Regions from separate parts of the Sphingomonas sp. RS6 genome, predicted to be linked through region 1. Evidence: predicted binding sites of a transcription regulator. Region 1 holds the regulator's gene; each other region holds the start of a gene.
The links. Region 1 encodes LexA, which represses DNA repair genes until DNA is damaged. Its sites were predicted from a motif close to GTTCCNCNCTTGTTCT; they were not measured.

Region 1 (7,430 bases):
TCTGGGCAGCGATCGCCGAAGACGATGACTGGGCGCCGCTCAACCGCAAGGTCGCGGCGATCCGCGAAATGGGTGCGGCGCTGGCCTGATGCCCCATTTTGGTGCAAGGACAAGCTATTGCGTCGGGCCATCCGGCCGGACAAGTCGCGTTGATGAGTAAGACAAGAGACGGGATGCCGGGACAGGAAATCATTTCGACGGAGCCCGCCACCGGTGCGGTGCTGTGGCGCCAGATGGCCGGAGACGCCGACACCGAAGTCGCGATCGCCCGCAAAAGCTGGGCCGAATGGGCCGCCCGGCCGCTCGCCTATCGGATCGAGGCGCTTCGCCGCTTCGCCAATGTCGTCCGCCAGCGCGCCGACGCCTTCACGGATCTCATCGCCCGCGAAACCGGCAAGCCGCTATGGGAAGCGCGCACCGAAGTCGAAACCGTGATCGCCAAGGTCGACATCTCGGTCACCGCCTATTCCGAACGCACCGGCCAGCGCCGGATCGAATCGCCGATGAACACCCGCCTCGCGCTGCGGCACAAGCCGCATGGCGTGCTGGCTGTGCTCGGCCCCTATAACTTCCCTGCGCATCTGCCCAACGGCCATATCGTGCCCGCGCTGCTCGCGGGCAATGCGGTGGTGTTCAAACCCTCGGAAAAGACCCCGGCGACGGGCGCCTTTCTCGTCGATTGCCTCCATGCCGCCGGCATTCCCGAAGGCTGTGTGCGCCTGCTGGTCGGCGGGCCAGACCAGGGCAAGGCGCTCGCCGGGCACGACGATATCGACGGGCTGTTGTTCACCGGCTCGGCAACCACCGGCATCGCGCTCAACCGCCAGTTCGCCACCCGCCCCGAAAAGATCCTGGCGCTCGAAATGGGCGGCAACAACCCGATTGTGGTCTGGAACACGCCCGATCTCTATTCGGCCGCCGTCCTGACCGTGCAATCGGCGTTCACCACCGCCGGCCAGCGCTGCACCGCCGCGCGCCGCCTGATCGTCGACGAAAAGCTTTTCGAGCCATTGATGGCCGAACTCAACAAGCTGATCGGCCGCCTCATCATCGGCGAGCCGCATGCCGATCCTCAGCCCTTCATGGGGCCGGTGATCGACAATGCCGCCGCCGACATGCTCACCGAAAGCTTCCTCGCGCTCTCGACGATCGGTGGCCGCCCGCTTCGCCACATGGAGCGGCTGATCGAGGGCCGCCCCTTCCTCACCCCGGGCCTGATCGACATGACCGAGGCACGCGAAAAGGTCGATGTCGAACTGTTCGGCCCGGTGCTCCAGCTGTTCCGCGCCACCAGCTTCGAGCAAGCGATCGCCGAGGCGAACGACACCCGTTTCGGCCTCTCCGCCAGCCTAGTGAGCCAGGAACCCCGGCTCTACGATCAGTTCTGGTCCAACATCCGCGCCGGCATCGTCAACTGGAACAAGCCGACCAACGGCGCGAGTTCGGCCGCGCCGTTCGGCGGGATCGGCTGGTCGGGCAATCATCGCCCCAGTGCCTATTATGCAGCGGATTACTGTGCCTATCCGGTGGTCAGCTCCGAATCCGAACAGGCCCGTGCGGCGATGGGGGTCGGCCTTCGCGATGCCTGATCCGGCGCATTAGGCATTTGGCAACCGTCCCGCTTAACCGCCGCTTCAATGGCTTCCCGCCAAAAGAGGGGCGACCGGACGGGAAACAACAATGAACCACGGGCTTGCGTCCGCGACCATCTTCAGTCTCGACGATACCATCCCTGGCCCGGCCCGTCGTGAATTCGCGATCAACGGGCTCGATCTTGCCCTGCTCGAGGATGACGCCTGTGTTCAGGATTGCGCGATCCGCTGGATCGGCCCCAAGGGCGCGGTGCTCGCGGTCGCCGATCCGCTGGCCGAAGACCGGCCGATGACGCTCGTCCTGCCCACCGGCGAGCGGCTGTCCGGCCGCACCGCCTGGTCGCATGGCTGGGAAATGGCCTTCGTCTTCGATCGGGCGATCGACATGGTCGGCGTTCTCGCCCGCAATCTCGCCAGCGTTCCCGCCGAGCGCCGCATGCTCCCCCGAATCGAGCTGCGCCAGACGGTCGGCATCCGCTGGGACGGCCATGTCGAACAGGTGCGGACGCGCAACATCTCCCAGGGCGGCATCGGCATCGAAGTGCGCTCGCCGCTTACGCCGGACACCGCCGTGCAACTCACCGTCGATGGCCTGCGCCCGCTCGACGGAACGGTCCGCTGGGTCGATCAGGGGGCAGCGGGCATCTTGTTCGCTGAGGAGTTGGGCTGGCAGACATTGCTGCCCTGGCTCCGCAGCCTTCAGCGCGATCACCATGCGGTGCCGATGCACGGCAGCGATGGCGACACGCTGCTCGCCGATCCCAAGGCGCTACGGGTCGATTCGCCGGCGCGGGTCCGCGAAGGCGTGCGCTGGTGGAATGTGCGCGTCCGCGCGCTCACCCCCTATCTGGTCGAGTTCGAGGCGCGCCACGCCTTCCGCCCCGGCAGCCAGCTCTGGGTGGCGCTCACCGGGCTTGGCGGCGGTCCGGCCCGCGTGCTGGAAGTCGATCAGCGTCGCGCGCTTTGCGAGTTCCGCCTGCCGCTCCGCGAAAGCGATCTCCACGGATTCTCGGTGCGCGGCACCGCCTGACGGGGCTTGTGTCGCCGGCTTCACCGGGCCAAGCCCCGGAAATGACCGCGCTTCTTCCGATCGCCGATGCCCAGTCGCGCCTGCTCGCGCTGGCGCCCAGCCTGCCCGTCGAACATGTGCCGCTGGCCGAAGCCGCCGGACGGTGGGCGGCGGCGGATGTCGCGGCACTGCGCACGCAGCCTGCGGCGGACCTCTCGGCGATGGACGGGTATGCGATCCGTTTCGACGACATACCCGGTCCGTGGCGGCTGGTCGGCGAAAGCGCGGCCGGCCGGCGGCATCAGGGAATTGTCGCCCCCGGCGAGACGGTGCGGATCTTCACCGGCGCCGCGCTGCCCGACGGGACGGACACGGTCCTGGTCCAGGAGGAGGCCGACGCGGATGGCGACACCATCCGTCTGGCCGGAAACGGGCCTGCCCATCATGGGCGGAATGTCCGCCGCCGCGGACTCGACTTCGAGGCTGGCGAACCGCTGGTTCGCCGGGGCGAACGGCTGACCCCGGCACGACTGGCGCTCCTCGGCGTCGCGGGGATCGCAACCATTGCGGTCCATCGCCGCGTCCGGGTCGCGCTCGCCGCGACGGGCGATGAACTGGTGGCCCCAGGTTCCCCGCTCGGCGACGCCCAGTTGCCCGAAACCAACCGGCTGATGCTCGAGGCGCAGCTTGCCGGCCTCCCGGTCGAAATCGTTGATCTGGGAATCATCCCCGACGATCTCGCCGCGCTCACCCATGCCTTCGCCACCGTCGACGCCGATATCCTCGTCACCACCGGCGGCGCGTCGGTGGGGGATCATGATCTTGTGCGCCCCGCACTCAAGGCGGCGGGCACCACGCTCGATTTCTGGCGGATCGCGCTGCGGCCGGGCAAGCCGATGATGGCGGGGCGACGCGGCACAATGGCGGTGGTGGGGTTGCCGGGAAATCCCGTGTCCGCCTTCGTGACCACCATATTATTCGTCCGGCCGCTCGTCGCCCATGCTGCGGGTGCCGCCGCTCCCTTCCCCATCGAACGCGCGGCCGTGCTCGGCGAACGGATCCCGGCGAACGGCGATCGCACCGATTATCTGCGCGCCGTCGTCGTCGACGGCGCGGTGTTCGCCTCCACCATCCAGGACAGTTCGATGCTGCGCACCCTCGCCCGCAGCAACTGCCTGATCGTGCGGCAGCCCAATGCCCCGGCCGCCGACAAGGGCAGCGAGATTCGCATTCTCGACATCGCTTGACACGGTGCCGGAACATTGCGTAAACGTTCCCAGTCTGTTCTAGACACGGAGGATTGGATGCTCACGCGCAAGCAGCACGAGCTGATCTGTTTCATCGCGGATCGCCTCAACGAAACCGGCGTCTCGCCGTCGTTCGAGGAGATGAAGGAGGCGCTCGACCTCAAATCCAAGTCGGGGGTCCATCGCCTGATCAGTGCGCTGGAGGAACGCGAGTTCATCCGCCGCCTGCCGAACCGTGCCCGCGCGCTCGAAGTGCTGCGCATGCCCGAACGCGGCGAGAAGAAGGCGCCGGCCAAGTCGGCGCGGCCGCTCGTTTCGTCGCCGGCGTCCTCGGTGCCGCCCGCGGCGGCCAATGACGTGCTCGAAATTCCGCTGCATGGCCGCATCGCGGCAGGTACGCCGATCGAAGCGCTCGAAGGCTCGACGATGCTGCCGGTGCCGGCCGCGTTGCTCGGGTCGGGCGAGCATTATGCGCTCGAGGTGGCGGGTGATTCGATGGTCGAAGCCGGCATTCTCGATGGCGATTATGCGCTGATCCGCCGGACGGAGACCGCGCGGGACGGCGAGATCGTCGTCGCGCTGATCGACGAAACGGAGGCGACGCTCAAATTCTTCCGCAAGGAAGGATCGATGATCCGGCTCGATCCAGCCAATCGCGACTATTCGCCGCAGCGCTACCGCCCGGACCAGGTTCGCGTTCAGGGCCGGCTGTCGGGGCTGTTGCGGCGCTACTGATGATGGCGCAGGCGTCGCACGGCGCCTGCATCATCGCACGAGTGTGAACTTTGGCAACTTTGGCAACGTCCGGGTAACGTCTGACGGCTCAGCGTTGGGCCTTCAGTTCCGCTTCGAATGCCTTTTGCGCGGCCGTCACCCGGCGGGGCAGTTCGCCGGGGTCGACAAAGGCCATGGCATCGCCGGCCGCGAGCTTTCTGCGCTTCGCCTTCAGGTCGAACTGCTCGGCGTGGAAGCTCAGGAAGATGTCGGCATGCATTGCCCGCAACTTGGCGAAACTGTTGCGGAAATCGTCCGGCGCGCGGTCATAGCCATGGCCGGGCGTCAAAGGCTGGTCGGCGACGCTGAGGCTGCAGGCGAACAACACCGTCAGCGGCTTGCCGCCCGAGCGGACCTGCGTCGAAAAGCTGGTGCACCCCTTGGTATGCCCGGGGGTCAGGTGCGCGACGATCGCGGTGGTGCCGATGCGGACCGTCTCGCCGTCGGCCAAGGTGCCGTCGACGGCCACGGGTGGCGCGCTCGACAGGTCGGGTCGATAATCGGGATGCCCGGTTTCGAGTGCGGGAATTTCGGCGGCGGCCGCCAGAAGCCGGGCGCCCGTTCGCCGCTTGAGCTCGGCCAGCCCGCCCGAATGGTCCCAATGGGCGTGGTTGATCAGCAGGATCTTCACGTCCTTCAGTCGAAAGCCGAGCTTTTCGATGTTGGCGGCGATCAACGGGGCGCTCTCGGCCATCCCGCCATCGATCAGGATATGGCCCTGCGGGCTGGTGATCAGATAGGCCGAAATGCCCGCGGTGCCGACATAGTGGATATTGCCGATGATCCGGAACGGCGCGGTCGGCCGATTCCACTCGGCGCGGACCCGGGCCCAGTCGGCCTGTTGTGCCGATGCGGCCGGCGCGGCGAATGCGGCCAGCAGCGCGGCAGCGGCATGGGAAAGGTTCACGGTCGACTCGCTCTGCTTTGCTCGAACCGCGGCTTGACGGTCGGCGGATGGATCCAGGGATGCGCCGTATCCGATCTGACCGTCCGGACGCCAGCGGTCCGTAGGTTGATCGCGACTCCGCCGCTGCGTTCGAGCGCCGGTCGATCGAGTTTCTGCCACCGTGGCTTGCATGGTGGCGGAAGGCGGCGGTCGCTGACGACGATGTCACTGGCTGCGCACAGCCGGATCAGTTGCGGCCAGTCGATCGCATAGCTGCTGCGCGTCGCCGCGATTCGCCAGCGCCGCCCGCCCGCACGATGCTCGACGATGCAGGCGTCGGCACTGCAGCGCGCCTCGGGGCGCTCGGTCATCAGTTGCAGATGCTCGGGCTCGACGCCGCCATTTTCGCCCAGCGTCGCCCGCGTGAAATCGCCGGCCCGGTCGCGAAGCAGCGCCCATGCGCCGTCGGGCATCCGGATGGCCAGATGACGTCCGTCACCCGTCACCAATAGGTCGGGCGACGGGCTGGCGAGGCCCCAGGCGGCGCCCAGCGTGAACGGCACCAGTCCGGCGAATCGGAGCCCGGTGCGCCACAAGCCGATCCAGAGGCCGCCGAACACCATCAGCACAAAGGCACCGGCCGGCATCGCCGGCAGCGTCGCCAGCGCTCCCGGTGCAGATGCGGCGGTGTGGGCGAGTGCAAGAAGCAGCGCAAGCGCCTTGCTCACCAGCCACCACAGCGGCGCGCCGAGCCCGACCAGATCGAGAAACAGGGCCAGCGCCTCGGCCGGCATCACCACGAAGGTCGTCAGCGGGATCGCCACGATATTTGCCAGCGCGCCGTACAGGCCCGCCTTGTGGAAATGGAACAGCGCGATCGGCATCAGGGCAAGCTCGACGACAATGCCTGTAAGCAGCAGCGATGCGGCACCGCGCAGAAGCCGCACCGCCCTGCCCTCCTCCCGGCGCTCGAACCAGCGGCGCATGCGGGGCGACTCGTGCAGCACCACGATGGCGGTGACCGCCGCGAAACTGAGCTGGAAGCTGGGGCCGATCAGTGCCTCCGGCCAGAACAGCAGCACAACCGTCGCGCCGGCGGCGACAAGGCGCAGCGTTAGCGCCTCGCGGCCCAGAGCGATCGCCAGCAGGACCAGCAGCGCCGCGATGCAAGAGCGGATCGTGGGCACCTGCGCGCCAGTGAGCCAGGTATAGCCGATCGCCGCCAGCGCGCCCGCGCCCGCCGCGACAAGCGGGAGCCGCCAGCGGAGCGCCAGCGTCGGGCTGAGGGCGAGCAGCTTCAGCACGATCATCATGGCGGCGCCGGTCACCGCCGTCACATGAAGGCCGCTCACCGACAAAAGGTGCGCGAGCCCCGATCGTCGCATTGCTTCCGCATCGGGTTCGGCAATGGCGCCGCGGTCGCCGGTCGCAAGCGCGCTGGCGATGCCGCCCGCGCTGCCCGAAACCTGATGCTGGATATGCTCGGACAGCCGGGCGCGCAGCGGGGGCTTGCCGCTTGAACCCCCGTCGAGCCGCTTGACCGGCCCGATCGCGCGTCCGGTCGCACCGAGGCCCACGAACCACGCCGCCCGCGCAAAGTCATAGCCGCCGGGCACCGCCGCCGCCGCCGGCGGCATCAGCCGCGCCCTGACCGACAGTCTGGCGCCGATCTCCAGCGGCTGCGGAACTTCCTTCGTCGGCACGTTGACCCGCACCCGGGGCGGCAGATCCGGCCGCGCCTCGGGCGCAAGGACGATTCGCCAGATGTCGCGTGCCGGCAGCGCCTCGATGGCGTAGACGCGCCCCTCGAACGACACGACCGACGGCCGTGCGAGCACCGGCGCCGCCACGATTTCCGCGCGCCACCACATCAGCGCGCATCCGCTCGCGACGGCAGCACCCCCGACCAAGAGCATCCGGCC
Region 2 (7,430 bases), on a different contig from region 1:
CCGCCACAGCCGCGCCATGCCGATCCGCGTCGCCAGCGTGTCGATCAGCGGGGCGAGATCGGGCGCCGTCTCGGCATCGAGCCGCTCGTCCACCGGCAGGCTCCCAAGCGGTTCGCTGCGCAGCAAATGCAGCGTCATCGCGTCTAGGCCATAGCCGGGTTCGATCTGGTCGATCCGGCGCGCGAGCAGGCGGAGCAGATGCGCTGGATCTCGGCTGGCGCGGGCAAGGCCGATGCCGATCCGCTGCGGCACGCCATCGACCCGATCGGCGACCAGCCCGATCCGGCGCGCGCCCTGCCCCGCCTCCGCCAGCGCTCCGGCGAGGCGGTGGACGAGATCGCCCAGCCAGTGGGCGATCGCCTCGGGGGTGGCGATCGGCTCGGCGAAGCGCTGGGTGACCGCGATCGGCTCGGGGGGGGTGACCGGGGTGACCGGCTCGGCGATGCGGCCCAGCGCCTGGTCGAGCCGCGCGGCGATCGTGGTACCGAAGCGGCGTACCAGCGGCGCGCGGGGAAACGCCGCGAGCTGGCCGATGCTGTCGACGCCGAGCCGGTGGAGCAGGTCGAGCGCATCGCCTTGCAGCCGCAGCGCCTCGACCGGCAGCGGAGCGAGCCAGGCGGCATGCTCGCCGGGCGGGCAGAGCAGCAACGTCTCGGGGCGGAAGCGTGCGAAGGCCCAGGCGGCACCGGGGGTATCGGCGACGGCGATCTTGCTCGCGAACCCCAGCCGGGCGAGCAGCGCGTGCAGCCGGCGCAGCATTCGGGCCTCGCCGCCATGGAGATGGGCGACGCCGGTCAGGTCGAGGAACAGCAGGTCCTCGCCGGCGAGGGTGACGCTGGGCGACCAGCGGCGGGCGAGGCTGTGCGCCAAGCGTTCGAGATCGGCGTGGTCGCCGTCCGGGTCGGCGGGGTCGACGCGCAGATCGGGCACCAACGCGCGGGCCTGGGTGAGCGCCATGCCGATGCGGATACCCGCGGTGATCGCTGCGGGGCAGGCGGCGGCGACTTCGCTGCGGCTGCCGGTGCGGCGGGAGAGGATGCGGGGAGCCTTCCCCACATCCCCCAACGTCGCCTGCGTTTTGCTCCGGCGCTCCCCCCGCCCTCCATCGTCATCCCCGCGAAGGCGGGGATCCATTCGCCGTGCCGTCGCGGCGCCCTCTTCAACCGCTGAGTCAATGGATCCCCGCCTCCGCGGGGATGACGCTGTAGGGGTGGCGGGGGTGGGCACAGCAACGGACGGCGCCCCCCCGCGCGCCGCCAGCGGCAGCGGCACCACCCCGCCCGCCATCGCCCCGCCCTCGTCGGGCCGCATCCGCTTGAAGACCGGCTCGGCCGCCTCGCTGCGCCGGCCGAGCTCGCGCATCGGCGGCCGCTGGTGCGGCGGCAGCGCGGCGATGGCGGCATCGCGCGCGGCCCGCGCCCAGCGCGCGCCCGGCCGCCAGCCGCCGCCGCGCTGGACGGAACAGGCCGCTTCCTGCTCGGCAGCCGCAAGCGCCTGGACGGGCGCGAGCGCATCGTCGGAAGGCGAGTCGGGAGAAAGAGGGTGCGCCCGCTCAGGCGGCGGCACGCGCCGCTCCGCCCGCCGCACGCGGTCGAGCGACCAGTGGGGCAGGAAGAGCGCAGCGACCCGTTGCATCGCAGGCCTCCACCAAGAATTGGAACGATTCCCCCCCACGTTGCCGCGCCAGCGACAGCTCCCAGCGCGGCCGCCCGACCCCCTCCACCGGCAGCGGCGCCGAGGACGCACAGCCGATCCGCCAGCGTGTCACCGCGGCAGACGGTGCCCCCAGCGGATCGCTCCCCGCGCGCGCATGGCGCTTGAGCAGCAACGCGATCGTGCGCCCGCCCTCCGCCGCCAGTTGCAGCCGGCGAGTGGCGGGCATGGCAACCCGCTTCGCTTCGCCGATCACAGCGCCGAGCCCGCGATGCCGCAGCCCCTCCTCCATGATCGCGAGCAGTTCGTCGTCATCGCGCGCCTCGGCATAGATCACGCGCTTTGGGTCGAGCCCGACCTGCGCCAGCCCGGGCGCGAACAGGTCGCGCCGCCGGACCACCCACAGCACCGGCCCCCAGCAGCGCGCGGCGATGCCGCCCAGAAAGGCGGTGGCCGCGCAATCGTCAGTCAGATCGGGCGTCGCGCCGGCGATCTCGTGCAGCGCATCGAGCCGCAACCCACCATCGGCCAGCCGCGCATCGAGCCGCTCCAGGCCGAACGGCAATACCGGGCGGCGACGGAATCCGGTACCTTCGATGGTACGGAGCATCGCACGTAACTGGTCAAGGGCGGCTGGATCGGGCACGACGACTCGCTAAGACTTCGTTCCTATTTTGTTCTTAAATCTGCGCGAGTCAATCGGGCAGAGCGTCCTGAACCGACCACCAACATCACCCGCCACACTGCGGGCGAACGAAACACTGCGCTATCCGATTGGTTCATCCGCCACCGGCGCCGTGCCCCTGCGACACAGAATTGGCGGCTTGCTGTCAAATTGTGGTTAACGACCTGTTGACTTGGTCGAACATGCGAGGGACTCTGAGCCGCCATTGCGCAACACAGGGGATACCAGATGAAAGCATTACTCGCGGCCTGCGCGCTCGCCCTCGCTGGAACGCCAGCAATCGCACAGACGGTTTCGAACCCCGATCCGATCGCCATCGTCGATGCCGGCGAAGTCACCAGCAGCATCAATGTTTTCGGGATCGCCGGAAACATCACGGGTCTTACCCTTTCCCTCAATGACATCAGCCATACTTATCCGGACGATCTGGTGCTCGGCCTGCTCAACGTCGACCTGGGCCTCGGCTTCGTCTTCATGAGCCAGGTTGGATCAGGCACGGACTGGAACAACATCGACCTCACCTTCAGCGACGATGCCAGCACGGCGTTGCCCGAGTCCTTTGTTGATTTCACGCCCGTCACGTCGGGCACGTATCTCCCGTCCAACTATGGCTTCTACGAGTTTATCGGCTATGCTAACGCGCTGTCATTCGCAGACTTCTTCGGCGCATCGCCGAATGGCACATGGACGCTATTTGTCGGCGACGTCTTTCCGGGCGATACCGGCACCATCGCCGGTGGCTGGAGCCTGACGTTCACCACCGACGCGACGGGCGGCGCGGTTCCCGAACCGGCAGCCTGGGCCATGATGATTGGCGGCTTCGGCCTTGCCGGCGCCGCGATGCGCCGCCGCCGCAGCGTCGCCGGTCAGGCGCTCGCGGCCTGAGCCTCGCGCTTTCGGAAGCACCCAATCGCGATGCCGGGCCACATGCCCGGCATCGCCTTGTCGGGCACAGCTAGGCGCGTTCAGCCCTCGCTCGCCGGCGAGGCGGGAAGCGCCCAGTCGATCGGCTGCCGCCCGCGCGATTCCAGAAACGCATTCGCCTTGCTGAACGGCCGCGAGCCGAAAAACCCGCCATGTGCCGATAGCGGCGACGGATGCGACGACTTCAGCACCAGATGGCGCCCGCCCCGCTCGATCGAATCGACGAACGCCGCCTTTTTCTGCGCATGGCTGCCCCAGAGCAGGAATACCACCGGTTCAACCTGGGCGTTGACGAGCCGGATCACCGCATCGGTGAACCGTTCCCACCCGCGCCCCTGATGCGCGGCGGCGCGGCCCATTTCGACGGTCAGCACCGAATTGAGCAGCAGCACGCCCTGCCGCGCCCAATGTTCCAGAAAGCCGTGGCCCGCGCGGGGAATGCCCAGATCGGCCTCCATCTCCTTGTAGATGTTGACGAGGCTGGGCGGCGTGCGGACGCCGGGCCGCACCGAAAAGCAAAGCCCATGCGCCTGACCCTCGCCATGATAGGGATCCTGCCCCAGGATCACGACGCGCACCTGATCGAGCGGCGTCAGATCGAGCGCACGAAACCACTCGCTGCCGGCTGGAAAGATGCGCTTCCCCGCTGCCTTCTCAGCGCGCAGATAGTCGCGCAGGGCCGCCATATAGGGTTGATTGAACTCGTCCTGAAGCGGCGCGAGCCAGCTCGGATGCAGCTTGACCGTCGACATGGCGCGCATGTGTCGGCCACGCCCGGCCGGTGTCAACCGCCGCGCGATTGACAGTGCCAACGAACCGGATAGCCTCGAGTCAAAACAAAGGGGGAGGACAGACGATGAAACAATGGTTCGTCGCGGCTGCGCTGTGCGCCGCCGCCCAGGCAGCGCCCGCTCAGCAACAGGCACCCGCACAGCAACAGACGCAGCAACAAGCCCAGCCTGACGTCACGAAGCAGATCATCAACACGCCGCAGCCGTCGAGCTTCATCGTCTATGGCCTGCCGACCAAACCCGCCATCCACAAGGACAAGGCGGTGCAGGGCGAATGGGCGCTGCGGGTGCCGATCGCCGGCGCGTCGGACCAGCCCTACAGTGTCGGGCTGCTGTCGCCGCTCAACCAGCCGGTGAAGAAGGGCGACAAGCTGGTCATCGTCATTTGGGCGCGCGCCGAAAAGCTGCCTGCCGGTGCCAATCGCGCCAGGATCGCGACGGCGCAGGTCGCGATGGCCAAGGAACCCTATACGCCGGTGTTCGGTAGCCCGATCGAAGTCACCGGCGACTGGAAGATGTATCCCGTCGCCGGCACGGCCGACCGCGACTATGCGCCCGGCGAGCTTTCGGTCTCGCTCCATCTCGCCACCGCGAAACAGGTGCTCGATTTCGGCCCGATCTTCGTGCTCGATCTCAACCGCTGACGGCGTACTCGCCGCGGGTCAGGCGCGGACCGCGGTGACGAGATAGTTGAGCGCTTCCTGCTCGCCGACCACGAAGCCGCGCGCCGGGGATAGGATCAGCCCCTTGCGGTCGATCACCTTCAGACCAGCGTCGGCGAGCAGCGCCTCGAGCTCCTCAGGCTTCAAGAATCGCTGCCAGTCGTGGGTGCCCTTCGGGATCGCGCCGGTGCCCTCGGCCAGGGTGATCATCGCCAGCCGTGACAGGGGCGTACGGTTCGGCGTCGACAGGATCATCAGCCCGCCTTCGGCCAGCGCCCCGGCCAGCCCCGCAACGAACGTGGTCGGATCGGTGACATGTTCGATCACTTCCATCGAGGTGACGAGGTCGAACTGCCGGCCCGAAAGGTCCTCGATCCCGCCGGCGATATAGTCGATCGCGAGACCCGACTGCGCCGCATGGGCGGCCGCCGCACCAATGTTTTCGGGTGCGGCGTCGATGCCGGTGACGTGCGCGCCCAGCCGCGCCAGCGGTTCGCAGAGCAGCCCGGCGCCGCAGCCGACATCGATCGCGGTCTTGCCCGCCAGCGGCGTGAACCCGCCCGAATCACTGCCCCAATGCGCATCGACGGCGGCCCGGATATAGGCGAGTCGAGCAGGATTCAGCCTGTGCAGCATTGCGGAAGACCCCTTCGGATTCCACCAATCGGCCGCAAGACGACCGAAATGTTCAGCTTCACGGGGGTCAATCGTAGCTTTTGTTGCGTTCGCCATCCGCCGCTCCTATCAGGCTCGCCCATCTCTCCCAAGGCCCGGAAACAAGCAACCAAGCCATGGCCCGTATCGTAATGAAGTTCGGCGGCACCTCGATGGCCGGCACCGAACGAATCCGCAATGTCGCCGCGCGCGTGAAGCGCGAATGGGACGCCGGCAACCAGGTCGCCGTCGTCGTCTCCGCGATGGCCGGCGAAACCGATCGGCTGGTCGGCTTCTGCCGCGAAGCCTCGTCGCTCTACGACACGCGCGAATATGACGTAGTGGTCGCGGCCGGCGAGCAGGTGACCAGCGGCCTGCTGGCGATCGCGCTGCAGGCGATCGGCGTGCCCGCGCGTTCGTGGCTGGGCTGGCAATTGCCGATCCGCACCAGCGACGCGCACAGCTCGGCGCGAATCGGCGAGATCGACACGGCGGCGCTCAACGCCAGCCTCGCCGCCGGCGAAGTCGCGGTGATCCCTGGCTTTCAGGGGGTTACCGATGGCGGCCGCGTCACCACGCTGGGCCGCGGCGGATCGGACACGTCGGCCGTGGCGATGGCGGCGGCGATGAAGGCCGATCGCTGCGACATCTACACCGATGTCGACGGCGTCTACACCACCGATCCGCGCATCGTGCCTCGCGCGCGCAAGTTGAAGCGCGTCACCTATGAAGAAATGCTCGAACTCGCCAGCGTCGGCGCCAAGGTGCTCCAGACCCGTTCGGTCGGCCTGGCGATGAAGGCGGGGGTTCGCGTGCAGGTGCTCTCGTCCTTCACGGGCGACGATGCGCCGATGGCAGATACATTGCCCGGGACGATGATCGTGGGCGAAGAGGAGATTCAGGACGTGGAACGCCAGCTCATCACCGGCATCGCGCACGACAAGAACGAGGCCAAGATCACGCTGACCGCGGTGCCGGACAAGCCCGGCGCGGTCGCGTCGATCTTCACCCCGCTCGCCGATGCCAGCATCAATGTCGACATGATCATCCAGAACATCGCGCACCAGAGCGCCGGCAGCACCAGCGCGACCGACGTGACGTTCACGGTCCCGGCGGCGGACCTGCCGCGATCGATCGAGATCCTCAACCAGGCGCGCGGCACGATCGGCTTCAGCGAGATCAGCCACGACACCCGCGTCGCCAAGGTCTCGGTGGTCGGCGTCGGCATGCGAAGCCATGCAGGCGTCGCCGCTACGATGTTCCAGACGCTGGGCGCGCGCGGCATCAACATCCAGGCGATCACCACGTCGGAAATCAAGGTCTCGGTGCTGATCGAGGAAGACTATACCGAACTGGCGGTGCGCGTGCTGCACACCGCCTATGGTCTCGACGCCGACGAAGACGCCGCCTGATACGGCGCCTCTTGCCGAGCGGGCGTCGGCGCGGCTAGGCGCGGTGCATGATTGACACTGCAACGATCGACGCCGAGCGCCTGGCGCGCCGCATGGCGCGGGGCTGTGATTTCCTGGGCAGCGAGGTGGCGATCCTCGGCGGCGCGATGTCGTGGGTGTCCGAACGCAACCTCGTCGCCGCGATCTCGAACGCCGGCGGCTTCGGCGTGATCGCGTGCGGGGCGATGAGCCCCGAGCTGCTCGACGCCGAAATCGCCGCGACCAAGGCGCTGACGAGCAAGCCCTTCGGCGTTAACCTGATCACCATGCACCCGCAGCTGTTCGAGCTGATCGACGTGTGCGGGCGTCACGGCGTCGGCCATGTCGTGCTCGCGGGCGGGCTGCCGCCGGCCGGCTCGCTCGACGCGATTAAGGGCCACGGCGCCAAGCTGATCTGCTTCGCACCGGCCCTGAGCCTCGCCAAGAAGCTGATCCGCTCGGGCGTCGACGCGCTCGTTGTCGAGGGCATGGAAGCCGGCGGCCATATCGGCCCGGTGTCGACGAGCGTGCTCGCGCAGGAGATCCTGCCCGACGTCGCAGGCCAGGTGCCCGTGTTCGTCGCCGGCGGCATCGGCCGGGGCGAGGCGATCGCGGGCTATCTCGACATGGG
Region 3 (7,430 bases), 190 kb from region 1:
GCTGGCGACCCGCTGGGTGAGGTCTTCGGAGAGGCTTTCGAGCGCCGCGAACACGGCCGGGCTGTCCGCCTTGCGCTGCTGCAATGCCTGAGTCAGCGTCGCTCGCGCACGATCGGTCGGCATCACGATGCCGCCACTGCGCGCGTCGAATGCCGCGGACGCGCTACGCGCCGTTTCGACGAACGCCGGGGTCGAACTCGCCGGCAGGGTGCGGTTGAGCGCATAGGCCGTCGGCGCGCAGCCTATCAGGATCAGCATGATCAGCCCCATGCCCTTCTGGCCGTCGTTCGAGCCGTGGCTGAACGACACCGCGGTGCAGGTGAACACCAGCAATGAGCGGATTCCCCACGGTGGGGGCGTGTTGCCTTCGGGCGTGCGGTAAAGCTTGGGATTGCGGACCAGCATCCGCATCACGAGCAGGAGCAGCAGTGCCGCGCCGAACCCGATCAGCGGCGCCATCCACAGGCCGGTCAGCACCTTCTGCGCCTGACTCCAGTCGACACCGGCTGTGCCGCCGCGCGAACCCGCCGAGATCAGCTGGTTGGCGAAACCGACGCCCAGCACCGATCCGATCAGCGTATGGCTGGAGGAATTGGGCAGGCCGATATACCAGGTACCGAGATTCCACAGCACCGCGGCAAGCAGCAGCGCGAAGATCATCGCGAAGCCCGAGGCCGAGCCGACGTTGAGGATCAGATCAACCGGCAGCAGCGTGATGATCGAATAGGCGACGGCGCCGCTCGACACCATCACGCCCAGGAAATTGAATACTCCGGACCACACGACCGCCAGATGGGCAGGCATCGAATTGGTGTAGATCACGGTCGCGACGGCATTGGCGGTATCGTGAAACCCGTTCACGAACTCGAAGCCGAGGGCGATCAGCAGCGCAAGGCCGAGAAAGGCGAAAACGCCGAATGCGAGTTCCTCGCCCACGCCGCGCGTATCGGTGAGAACGCTCCAGCCGGCGAAAGCCAGACCCCCTACGATGACGATCCCGAACAGCGCCTTGGCGATGGGATGCGTCTCGTAGTCGAAGCGGGGACTCCGTCCCGCAGGTGCGGGCGGGGCTTGTTCCATTGCGAGTGTCGCCATGATGAATGCGCCTCTGGGCGTAACTTGTGACAGGATGATGACGAGTCGATGACGGTCAGGCCATGACGGCTCAGCGGAGGCATTCGGTGCGGACGATCCGCACCAGCTTGCCAGTGGAATCACGCTGCTCCTCGCGCCCCGGCGTACATGCCATGTTCGCGCCCGACGGGTGGCTGCGCCACGCCACGACGGCAGCGACGATCGCCAGCGTGATGACAGCTGCGAGCCGGACCTTAAGCCGGCGGGAAAGGTTGCGGGGTGCCATAGAAACTCTGGCGCCGCCCATAAGCGGGGGCGCGGCATTAGGCAATCCGGCGCCGTCAGTTGCCGGTCGCGACGCCCTTCTCGAACCGGGACTCGCCGTCAGCCGCAACGCCCAGCGCCCCCGCCGGCGCGGGCGTCCCGTAAAAATATCCCTGCGCCTGCTCGCAACCGAGCGATCGCAACAGCTCGGCGGCGGCAGCCGTCTCGACGCCTTCGGCCGTCACCGGCATGCCCAGCGCCTTGCCGAGGCCGGCCACCGCCTTCACGATCTTCTGGCTCTCGGGCGAAGCCACCGTGCGGACGAACGACCCGTCGATCTTGAGATGATCGAAGTGCAGCAGACGCAGATGAGACAGGCTGGAATAGCCTTTGCCGAAATCGTCGAGCGCGATGCGGATGCCGGTGCGCCGGAGCGATTCGAACAGTTCGGCGACGGCCGGAATATCGTCGATGATTGCGTTCTCGGTCACCTCGATGATCAGGCGACCCGGCGGAAATCCGGTATCGGTGAGCACGGCGAGCAGGCGCACCGCGAGCCACGGATCGCGCAACTGCACCGGCGATATGTTGATCGACAGCGTCGCATCCGGCGCCCATTCGCGCGCCGCGATGCACCCGTCGCGCAGGATCCGCACCGACAGCATGTCGATCAGGCCCAGATCCTCGGCGACGGGGATGAACGTGTCCGGCGCGATTGTGCCCCGAACCGGGTGGTGCCACCGGGCGAGCGCCTCGAAGCCGAGCACGCGATCATCGGCCAGCGAAATCACCGGCTGGAAATAGGGGACGATCTCGCCATTCTCGATCGCGTCGCGCAGGTCGGCCTCGATCGCGGCACGGGTGCGGAGCCGCTCGTCCATGTCGCTGCGGAAGAAGTGATAGGTGCCCCGCCCGCTCCGCTTCGATTCGTACATCGCGACGTCCGCGGCGCGAAGCAGGTCCTCGGCCGAGCTCGCGTCGAGCGGGCTTCGGGCGATGCCAACCGAGGCGCCGATCTCGAGCCGGCGGTCGCCGATTCGGTACGGGGCGGAAAGCGACTGGATCACCCGCCCAGCCAGGCGGGCGGCGGCATCACTGCCATGTTCCTGGAGAACCGCCATGACGAACTCGTCGCCGCCCGTCCGGGCGACCAGTTCGCCCTTTGCGATCTGCGACAGGCGCGTCGCAACCTCGCCCAGCACGCGATCCCCCGTTTCGTGGCCGTACACGTCGTTGATCGGCTTGAAATGATCGAGGTCGATGCAAAGCAACGTGCACTGGCGCGCCGCCGCCTCGGCGGCAGCGACCAGCGTCGGCAGCGAATCCTGCAACACGCGACGATTGGCGAGGCCGGTGAGCGGGTCATGCCGCGCCAGCGACAGCGCACGCGCCTCTGCCGCCTCGCGGTTGGCCATTTCGCCGGCGAGTTCACCGGCACGTCGCAAGGCGATCGCGAATAAGGCGAAAGCGGAAAGCGAAAAGGTGAAGAAGATCTCGTCGACCGGCCATTTCCCGAATGACATCAGGAAAGCCACCACGGTTTCGAACGGGTGAACGATCGACGCCCAGCTCGCGAACAGAACGCCCCCGACTGTCACGATCGCGGCCTCGGCCCGCGTAACCACGTAAATTCGGCGTCTAGGCCAGCGACCGCGCATATCGTTCCACTCGCGACTCCTTGATCCTTTATAGACGCGGTTACCGGCGAACCGCCGCTGCAGGGTACGATGCGCGATCGCCGCCTTGCCCCGGCGGGCCCCGTTCCCTAGTTGTTCGCGGATGCCGACCCCGATCGAAACACCCGACGCCCCCTATCTGCACGGACTGAACGAGCCGCAGCGCGATGCCGTGCTGACCACTGACGGCCCCGTGCTGGTGCTGGCCGGCGCGGGCACGGGCAAGACAGCCGCGCTGACCGCAAGGCTGGCACATCTGTTGTGGACGCGGCGCGCCTACCCCTCGGAGATTCTGGCCGTCACCTTCACCAACCGCGCCGCCCGGGAAATGCGCGAGCGCGTCGGCAGGCTAGTCGGCGAGGCTGTCGAAGGCATGCCGTGGCTCGGCACCTTTCACGCGATCGGCGCAAAGATGCTGCGGCGGCATGCCGAGCTGGTCGGGCTGCAAAGCAACTTCACCATCCTCGATACCGACGACCAGTTGCGCCTGCTGAAGCAGTTGATCGTCGCCAATGATCTCGACGAGAAACGCTGGCCGGCGCGCCAGCTGGCGGGGCTGATCGATGGCTGGAAGAATCGCGGGCTCGTGCCTGCCGATCTCGATGGCGGGGAATCCGAGGCCTATGCCGCTGGCCGCGGACAATCGCTCTACGCACAGTATCAGGAACGGCTGCGGCTGCTGAACGCCTGCGACTTCGGCGACCTGCTGCTGCACATGCTGACCATCCTGAAAACCGACCGCGACGTTCTGGCGCAGTATCAGCAGCGCTTCCGTTACATCATGGTCGACGAATATCAGGATACCAACGCCGTCCAGTATCTGTGGCTTCGGCTGCTGGCGCAGGAACGCAAGAACATCTGCTGCGTGGGCGACGACGATCAGTCGATCTACAGCTGGCGCGGCGCGCAGGTGGAAAACATCCTGAAGTTCGAAAAGGACTTCCCCGGCGCGAAGGTGATCCGGCTCGAACAGAATTACCGCTCCACGCCGCACATTCTGGGCGCCGCATCGGGCGTGATCGCCAATAACGGCGGCCGGCTGGGCAAGACGCTGTGGACCGAGGTGGACGTCGGCGAAAAGGTCAAGGTTCTGGGCGTCTGGGACGGCCCGGAAGAGGCGCGCCGTGTCGGCGAGGAGATTGAGGGGCTGCAACGCGGCGGCCTGAGCCTTGAAGGCGCCGCGATTCTGGTGCGCGCACAGCACCAGACGCGCGAATTCGAAGACCGGTTCATCGCGATCGGCCTTCCCTATCGCATCATCGGCGGCTTCCGCTTCTACGAACGACAGGAAATCCGCGATGCGCTTGCCTATTTGCGGGTGGTGGCGCAGCCGGCAGACGACCTGGCGTTCGAGCGTATCGTCAACGTCCCCAAGCGCGGTCTGGGCGACAAGGCGCTCGCCAAGGTCCACCAGTTCGCCCGAGTGCAGGGCCTGCCGCTGACGGCCGCCGCCGCGCGCATCCTCGATACCGATGAACTTACGCCGCAGGCCCGACGATCGCTCGGCAACCTGATCGGCGACATGGCGCGCTGGCGGAGCATGGGCAACGACCTGCAACACCCGGATCTCGCGCGGATCATCCTCGACGAGAGCGGCTATACCGCGATGTGGCAGGCCGATCGCACCACCGAGGCCGCCGGCCGGCTCGAGAATCTGAACGAACTCGTTCGGGCGATGGAGGAATATGAGACGCTTTCGGCATTCCTCGAGCATGTCAGCCTCGTCATGGACAACGAGGCCTCGGCCGAGGAGCCGAAGGTGACGATCATGACGATCCACGCCGCCAAGGGGCTGGAGTTCGACACCGTTTTCCTCGCTGGCTGGGAGGAAGGAATCTTCCCGTCGCAGCGGGCGCTTGACGAAGGCGGGCTAGCAAGCCTCGAAGAGGAACGGCGCCTTGCCTATGTCGCGATCACCCGCGCCAGGCAGCGGGCGATTATCCTCCACGCGGCAAACCGGCGCATCTACGGCCAATGGACGTCGAGCCTGCCAAGCCGTTTCATCGGCGAGCTGCCGCCCGAGCATGTCGAGGCCGAAAGCACGATGAGCGGCGGCGAAAGCCTGTGGCGCGCGAACTGGAGCGAGCGGAGCGATCCGTTTGCCGATGTGTCCCGCGGCGCCGGCCGCGGACCGGGCTGGCAGCGCGCAGCCGGCGTCGATCCGAAGAACCCCGGCGGCGGCTTTACCGCCCGAACCTTCACCCGCGATCAGCCGCGCGTGCTGGAAAGCCGCGCGTCCGCCGTCAGTTTCGGCGCCAAGCCGCGCGACGATCTCGCAATCGGCATGCGCGTCTTCCACCAGAAGTTCGGCTATGGCACGATCGCGGAAATCGAAGGCAACAAGCTGGAGATCGAATTCGAACAGGCCGGCCGCAAGCGCGTGATGGACAGTTTCGTCAGCCTGGCGGAGTGATCGTGCGGCGCACGCCGGCTGCGGATCAGGCCTCGGGCTCGATGGCCATCAACGTAACGCCGGCATATTTGTCGAGTTCGGCATCGAACAGCGGGCTGATCTCGAACGCTCGGTCGAGCACCGCGACCTCGCGAAGGCCGTCCACCTTGAACGTCCCGATCTTGGGCTCGCGCGGCAGCATCCCTTCGCGCGAGACGACCAGCGCATCGGTGTAAAGCGACTCGTTGCGCGTATACAGGATATGCGGCGCGACGATCATGCGCGTGCGATTATAGGTCACCTGAAGGCAGCGCAGGCGCACAATGCCCTCCAGCACGAAGGGCGTGTTGTTGACGGGGGCTTCGGTCACGGTCTCACTAACGTTGACAGGACAAATCTAATACCAATGCTGCATAGCAGCAAAAACGTATCGTGCCAGCCATTGTGTCGTCCTCCCCAGCACCCGTCATTTCGCGCAGCTTCGTTCAGCCGGCCTTCACGCGCAAGCCCGGATGACGGGGTTCGTTCCGGCGACGGACCAATATCGATGATGAACAAGGAGATTTCGCATGAAGCCATTGATCGCCCTCGCCGTCGCGGCTGCCGGGCTGTCGGTCGCAACGCCGGCGCTTGCGCAGAACGGAGCCCGTTTCTCCACGCCCGAGCAGGAGCGCGCCCGTTTCGAGGCAGCTCGCGACCGCTTCGACCGTGAATACCGCATCTTCCAGCAGGCGGCATCGCGCTATGCCGAGTATAGCGACTGGATCGCGCACGCGCCGCCGCCGCGCGTCGATATCCGCGACGAAGGTGATTACGAACCGTCGCGCTATTATCGTCCGGGCAGCAGCGAAGTCGTGCTCGGCCCCAATGATCGCGTGTACCGCGGCCAGGACGGCCGTTATTACTGCAAGCGCCCCGACGGCACCACCGGGCTGATCGTCGGTGCGGCTGCCGGCGGCCTGTTCGGCAACGTCATCTCCAGCCGTCATTCGAGCACGGTCGGCACCCTGCTGGGGGCAATCGCCGGCGGCGCGATCGGCGCGTCGGTCGACAAGAACAACCAGCAGAACAATCAGGACGTTCGCTGCCGCTGACGCCTTGCTGCCCCGGGCGATTTTTTTGCCCGGGGCCACTTGCACGATCACGCGATCGCACCGATGTTGTTTGGGCGGGACCGGGCCCCTCTGGCGGCGGTCTTCCTTGCGAAGGCCCCGTGATGTCGGACCGCATCGAGTGCGCTCGGTGCTGGTTGACGACGTGTCTCCCCCGCACCCTCCGTGAACCGACATCGGGCCACTCGATCGATGCAATATCCATCGATGGAGGCTTGAATGAATACGCTTGTCGAACGGCTGATCGCGACCCACCACCGGCTGGAACGTGAAATCCGGCGCGAGTTGATGCGGCGGCTGCCCGACCAGTTTCGACTTTCGCAACTGAAGAAGCACAAGCTGGCGGTGAAGGATCGCCTGCACCTCTATTTGCCGGCGCCGGCCGCGCGGCTGGCGCTGGTGCGCTCGACACGCTGATCGGCGACCAGAGCCGGGGCGCCGCCGGGCCGACCGGTGGCGCCACGTTCGCGGCGGCCGGCAGGCGCATCGCCATCTCCGCGGTGAATGCAAGATCGCGCTGGGAACCTTGCATCGGCTGATGCAATAAGCGCCGATGCAATCCGACGGTCTGCCCACCCCCCGCCGCTTCGCCGCGATCGCGGCAATTTCGTTCGGCACCGCGCTCGTCGTCATCGACGGCGCGATCGCGACGGTCGCGCTGCCAACGATCGCCAGCGATCTGCACGTCGAATCGTCGTCGGCCGTGGCGATCGTCACGATCTACCAGCTGGTCCTGGTGATGCTGCTGCTCCCCTTTTCGGGGCTCGGGGCCAGGATCGGGCTCAAACGCCTGTATCAGGCCGGCCAGATCGTGTTCACCATCGCCACGGTGCTCTGTTTCTTTGCCGAAAGCCTGCCGTTCCTGCTGATCGTGCGAGCGGCGCAGGCGGCCGGCGCGGCGGCGGCGCTCAG

Region 2: a site for LexA is predicted at 2,319-2,334, ahead of ACX40Y_RS02650 (ImuA family protein). Genes of this name have one in related genera too.
Region 3: a site for LexA is predicted at 3,099-3,114, ahead of ACX40Y_RS07465 (ATP-dependent helicase). Genes of this name have one in related genera too.

Annotation. Positions count from the first base shown of each region.
Region 1 is NZ_JBTMWM010000003.1:238,669-246,098, forward strand. Features, by position in the region: gene ACX40Y_RS08325 (protein adenylyltransferase SelO family protein) at 1-89, shown strand, start outside; gene astD (succinylglutamate-semialdehyde dehydrogenase) at 174-1,589, shown strand; gene ACX40Y_RS08335 (PilZ domain-containing protein) at 1,681-2,622, shown strand; gene ACX40Y_RS08340 (molybdopterin molybdotransferase MoeA) at 2,664-3,848, shown strand; gene lexA (transcriptional repressor LexA) at 3,906-4,583, shown strand; gene bla (subclass B3 metallo-beta-lactamase) at 4,672-5,529, opposite strand; gene ACX40Y_RS08355 (ComEC/Rec2 family competence protein) at 5,526-7,430, opposite strand, start outside.
Region 2 is NZ_JBTMWM010000001.1:569,209-576,638, forward strand. Features, by position in the region: gene ACX40Y_RS02645 (Y-family DNA polymerase) at 1-1,635, opposite strand, end outside; gene ACX40Y_RS02650 (ImuA family protein) at 1,553-2,263, opposite strand; gene ACX40Y_RS02655 (PEPxxWA-CTERM sorting domain-containing protein) at 2,567-3,223, shown strand; gene ung (uracil-DNA glycosylase) at 3,304-4,014, opposite strand; gene ACX40Y_RS02665 (hypothetical protein) at 4,119-4,697, shown strand; gene ubiG (bifunctional 2-polyprenyl-6-hydroxyphenol methylase/3-demethylubiquinol 3-O-methyltransferase UbiG) at 4,716-5,447, opposite strand; gene ACX40Y_RS02675 (aspartate kinase) at 5,507-6,781, shown strand; gene ACX40Y_RS02680 (NAD(P)H-dependent flavin oxidoreductase) at 6,874-7,430, shown strand, end outside.
Region 3 is NZ_JBTMWM010000003.1:49,533-56,962, reverse strand. Features, by position in the region: gene ACX40Y_RS07480 (inorganic phosphate transporter) at 1-1,095, opposite strand, end outside; gene ACX40Y_RS07475 (hypothetical protein) at 1,166-1,360, opposite strand; gene ACX40Y_RS07470 (putative bifunctional diguanylate cyclase/phosphodiesterase) at 1,416-2,963, opposite strand; gene ACX40Y_RS07465 (ATP-dependent helicase) at 3,118-5,427, shown strand; gene ACX40Y_RS07460 (hypothetical protein) at 5,453-5,776, opposite strand; gene ACX40Y_RS07455 (glycine zipper 2TM domain-containing protein) at 5,976-6,500, shown strand; gene ACX40Y_RS07450 (YdcH family protein) at 6,738-6,935, shown strand; gene ACX40Y_RS07445 (MFS transporter) at 7,072-7,430, shown strand, end outside.